Regions from separate parts of the Kutzneria chonburiensis genome, predicted to be linked through region 1. Evidence: riboswitches for the same ligand, from Rfam matches in the RefSeq annotation. Region 1 holds a riboswitch; the other holds the start of a gene.

Evidence for each region. Region 1 has a riboswitch for cobalamin ahead of cobM (precorrin-4 C(11)-methyltransferase). Riboswitches for the same ligand answer to the same signal wherever they lie in the genome.
Region 2: it holds a riboswitch for cobalamin, as region 1 does, so the genes downstream of both, M3Q35_RS16465 (hypothetical protein) here and cobM (precorrin-4 C(11)-methyltransferase) in region 1, are expected to answer to the same signal.

What each region holds. Positions count from the first base shown of each region.
Region 1 covers NZ_CP097263.1:9,317,637-9,319,833, forward strand. Annotated here, with positions in the region: gene cobJ (precorrin-3B C(17)-methyltransferase) at 1-523, opposite strand, end outside; gene cobM (precorrin-4 C(11)-methyltransferase) at 529-1,365, opposite strand; cobalamin riboswitch at 1,419-1,589, opposite strand; gene M3Q35_RS43315 (precorrin-8X methylmutase) at 1,669-2,197, shown strand, end outside.
Region 2 covers NZ_CP097263.1:3,691,641-3,693,837, forward strand. Annotated here, with positions in the region: gene M3Q35_RS16460 (aldehyde dehydrogenase family protein) at 1-762, opposite strand, end outside; gene M3Q35_RS16465 (hypothetical protein) at 792-1,079, opposite strand; cobalamin riboswitch at 1,237-1,362, opposite strand; gene M3Q35_RS16470 (SDR family oxidoreductase) at 1,461-2,135, shown strand; gene M3Q35_RS16475 (TetR/AcrR family transcriptional regulator) at 2,158-2,197, shown strand, end outside.

The DNA of each region.
Region 1 (2,197 bases):
GGTCGAGCTGCCACGGCCGTCCCTTGGAGCGCGGGTTGTACAGCGCAATCGCCAGGTCGGCTTCCGCCACCGCCCGGAGTCGACGTTCCACTTCCTCCCAGGGAGTCAGCAGATCGGACAGCGTGAGACAGGCGAAGTCGTGCGCAAGCGGGGCGCCGACGAGCGCCGAGGCAGCGAGCGCCGCGGTGACCCCAGGAAGCACGCGCACCTCTGGTCTTGCATTTTCCTCGATTTCGTACGCATTGCTCAGCGCCAACGTCGCCATGCCGTACACACCGGCGTCGCCCGACGACACGAGCACCACCCGTCGTCCACCGGCCGCGGCCTCGACGGCCTGCTCGGCGCGCAAAGTCTCCTCGGTCATTCGTCCGCGGACGACGAGTTGGTCGGCGTGGAGGATGTCGTCGCACGCATCTATATAGGCGGAGTAACCGTAGACCGCCTCGGCATCGGCGATCGCCTCGGTCGCGGCCGGCGTGCGGTGTCGTGCGTCGCCGGGACCGAGACCGACGATGGTGAGCACACCGGTCATGGGAGCCTCCGCTTCTCCACCGGAATCGGCCGGCCCTCCGTGCTGCCCTCGGCCGACCGCCGCCGGCACCCGTGCGAATAGGCCGGGTCGTACAACCTGGTCCGCTGGACCTCGCGGTCGTCGCGGAGCGCTTCGCCGACGAGCACCAGAGCGGCAGTCCGGATGCCGGATGCACGAAGCTCGGCCGCGAGCTCGCCGACAGTAGTTTTGATAATTCGCTCGTCCGGCCACGTCGCCTTCGCGACGACGACCGCGGGCGTTTCGGCGGCGTACCCGTTTCCGTCGGCGAGCAGCTCGGCTTGCAACTGCTCGGGACGTTGGGCGGAGAGGTAGACGGCCATCGTCGTGCGATGCGATGCGAACGAGGCGACCGTCTCGCCATCCGGCATCGAGGCAGCCGTTCGGCCGCCAGCCAGGCGTGTTAACACGATCGACTGCGAAACCGTCGGTGAAGTCAGTTCACAACCAACAGCGGCTGCGGCAGCGCCGAGCGAACCGACACCCGGCACGATTTCGTACGGCCGACCGCTCCGTCGACACCACTCGATCTGCTCACCGATCGCCCCATAGACGGTCGGGTCGCCGGAGTGCAGCCGGACAATCGCCGCGTCGGGGTGGGCGGCGTAGACCTCGAGCACGTCCTCCAGCGTCATGCCGGCGGAGTCGTGTCGCACCGCCGCCGGGTTGGCGTGGTCGAGAACCTCGGCCGGCACCAGCGACGACGCCCACACCACGACGTCGGCCCTGGCCAGCCGGTCGGCGCCGCGGAAGGTCATCAGGTCGGCCGCGCCGGGCCCGGCGCCGACGAACGAGATCAGTCCGGGTGGGATCACCGCGGACCCTGCCCGAGGCGCAGCCCGATGCCAGCCATCACATCCTCCGTGCGACGCGTGTCAGTCGCGTGGCCGGTCTCCTGGCTCCCGGATCACCGCCGTCGCCGCGCCTTCCCAGGCTCGCGCCCAGTGGCTGTTCCTCTGCGGGACGACTTCCCGGTCACAGTGGCGGGACCGCGCCGGATTCGCACCGGCTTCCCGTAACCACGCTCGCGGAGCAGGTTAACCGACGAGTCGGCGGGCCGACACCGCCGACTACGGTGTGAAACAGTCCAGCCGAGGGGAAACCGAGACGTGCCGCGAGTGCCGCATCCGATCGAGTCGGAGTCGTACGAAATCCTCCGCCGGCGCGTCGACACCGCCGGCCTCGGGCCGCTGTCGCGGGCCGTCGTCGAACGCCTCGTGCACACCACCGCCGACGCCACCTGGGCCGGCGACCTGCTGGTCGACGAGCAGGCGCTGGCGGCGGGCCGACAGGCGCTGGCCGACGGCGCGCCGGTGATCGCCGACGTCCGGATGGTCGCCGTCGGCATCACCAGCCGACCGGCCACGGTCATCGCCGAGCGGACTTGCGGATTGGAGGAGTTCGTACGAAATGCTCCGGTCGGTGCGGTGTGGGCCATCGGGCAAGACGTGGCGATAGTCACCGAACTCGTCGCCCGCTGCCGGGCCGGCGAGATTCAACCGGCGCTCGTCATCGCGCTGCCGGCCGGTTTCGTCGGAGCCGTCGAGGCCAAGCGGGCGGTACGCGAGTTGGGTATCCCGGCACTGACCAACCGGGGTGAGCGTGGTGGTGCGGCGCTGGCGACTGCGGCCGTCAACGCACTGCTCT
Region 2 (2,197 bases), 4.8 Mb from region 1:
GACGGCGTCGGTGAACCGGGCGACCGCGTCCTCGTCGATCACCGGGCCCATGAACACCGACCGCTGCGTCGGATCGCCGACCACCACCTCGCCGGCCTTGGCCACCAGCCGGTCCACCAGACCCTGGTACGCCGTCCGTTCGACGTAAACCCTCGAGCAGGCCGAACACTTCTGCCCGGAGAAGCCGAAAGCCGACCGTGAGATGCCGGCCGCGGCGACGTCCAGATCGGCACCGGCCGTCACGACGGCCGCGTTCTTGCCGCCCATCTCGCAGATCGCCGGCTTCGGATACCGCTTGGAAAACCTTTGGTACACCGACATTCCCGCCTGGTACGAGCCGGTGAACGTCAACCCGGCGACGTCCGGGTGCTCGACCACGGCGTTGCCCACCTGGTCACCGCCGAGCAGCAGGTGCAGCGCGTCGGCCGGGATTCCCGCGTCCCGCAGGCATTCCACCAGCTTGACCGCGGTGTAGGTGCCCTGCTCGCTGGGCTTGAGAACCACGGTGTTGCCGGCGGCCAGCGCGGCCCCGGCCGGTCCGGCGGCCAGCGCCATCGGGAAGTTGAACGGGCTGATCACCGCCCACACTCCGTGCGGGCGCAGCACGCTACGGGTGATCTCGTTGGCGGACAGTCGTTCCATCTCGTGCGAGAAGCCGTTGTTGTCCTCGACCTGCCGGCAGTAGTAGCGGATCAGGTCGGCCGACTCCTCGACGTCACCGAGCGCTTCGAGCCGGTTCTTGCCGACCTCGATCGTCATCAAAGCGGCCAGCTCACCGGACCGCTCGCTGATCAGGTCGGCGGCGTTTCGCAGCAGGAAACCCTTTCCGGCCAGGGTTTCGACGCCCAGCCCGAGGCGGCTGCGGCCGTCACGGCTTCGTCCACATCGGACTCGGTGGCGGCGTGGGCGGTGCACAGCACGACCGAGCGATCGCACGGGCTGGTCACGGTGAACGCGGGCCCGTTGCCCGGGATCGTCGCACCGAGCCAGGACTTCGCGACGCGCAGTCCGTTCTCGTAGGAGGCGTGCAGTTCTTCGTTGTCCGACGTCAAAGTCGCGTAGGTGACGCGCGTTGTCACTTCAAACCCTTTCCGGGCACGGCGAAACACACCTACCGGGAACGGCAGGCGTGGGACGGCAGTGACGTCAGAAAGAGGTCCAGCCGCCGAGCGCGCGCGGCATCAGCAGCATCAGGACGCGGAAGGCACCCATGTGTCAGCTCCATCCTCGTGGGCCTCACCGTCGAAGCCCACGGGCGGCAACCTGGCTCTCGACGCCTGGCCGACGTCGAACACAGTGGCGGGACCGCGCCGGAGTCGCACCGGCTTCCCCGCGCCGCGGGCCTTACGCCTCGTTTATAGCAGGGCAAACGCCGCCGCGGGACCCCCTGGACGTCGTGTGGCCCCGGTCACCGTCGCGCTTATTGCACCGTTCGTTCTCAACAGACTATCGTCTTCGGCATGGACTTCACCAAGACCGTTGCCGTAGTGACCGGAGCGAACCGCGGCCTGGGCCGTCACTTCGCCGAGCAGCTCGTCGCCCGTGGCGCCAAGGTGTACGCCACCGCGCGCCGACCCGAAACCATCGACATCGAGGGCGTCACCCCGCTGCGCCTCGACGTCACCGACCACGCCAGCATCGAGGCCGCCGCCGCGATCGCGGCCGACGCCACGCTGCTAATCAACAACGCCGGCCTCGGCGGCGGCGGCGAACTGCTGACCACCCCCCTCGACGAGATCCGCGAGCAGCTCGAGGTGCACTACATCGGTTCACTGGCCGCCACCCGCGCCTTCGCGCCGGTGATCGAGGCCAACGGCGGCGGCGCCGTGCTGAACGTGGCCTCGGTGCTGTCCTGGGCGCACGTCCCCAGCGTCGGCTCGTACTCGGTGGCCAAGGCGGCCGAGTGGGCGATGAGCAATGTGGTGCGCCAGGAGTTGGCGCCCAAGGGCATCACCGTCACCGGTCTGCACGTCGGCTACATGGACACCGACATGGCCGCGCACGTGACCAGCGGCAAGTCCGACCCGGCCGAGGTCGCGAGGACGACCCTCGACGCCGTTGCCAAGGGCGAGGCCGAGGTGCTCTTCGACGAGCTCACCCGGAACGTGAAGGCCGGCCTGAGCGCCGCACTGTAGTTCGTGTGAGAGGTTTGTCCCCATGGTTCGGCACAAGGAGTTCGACCCGGACACGGCCGTCA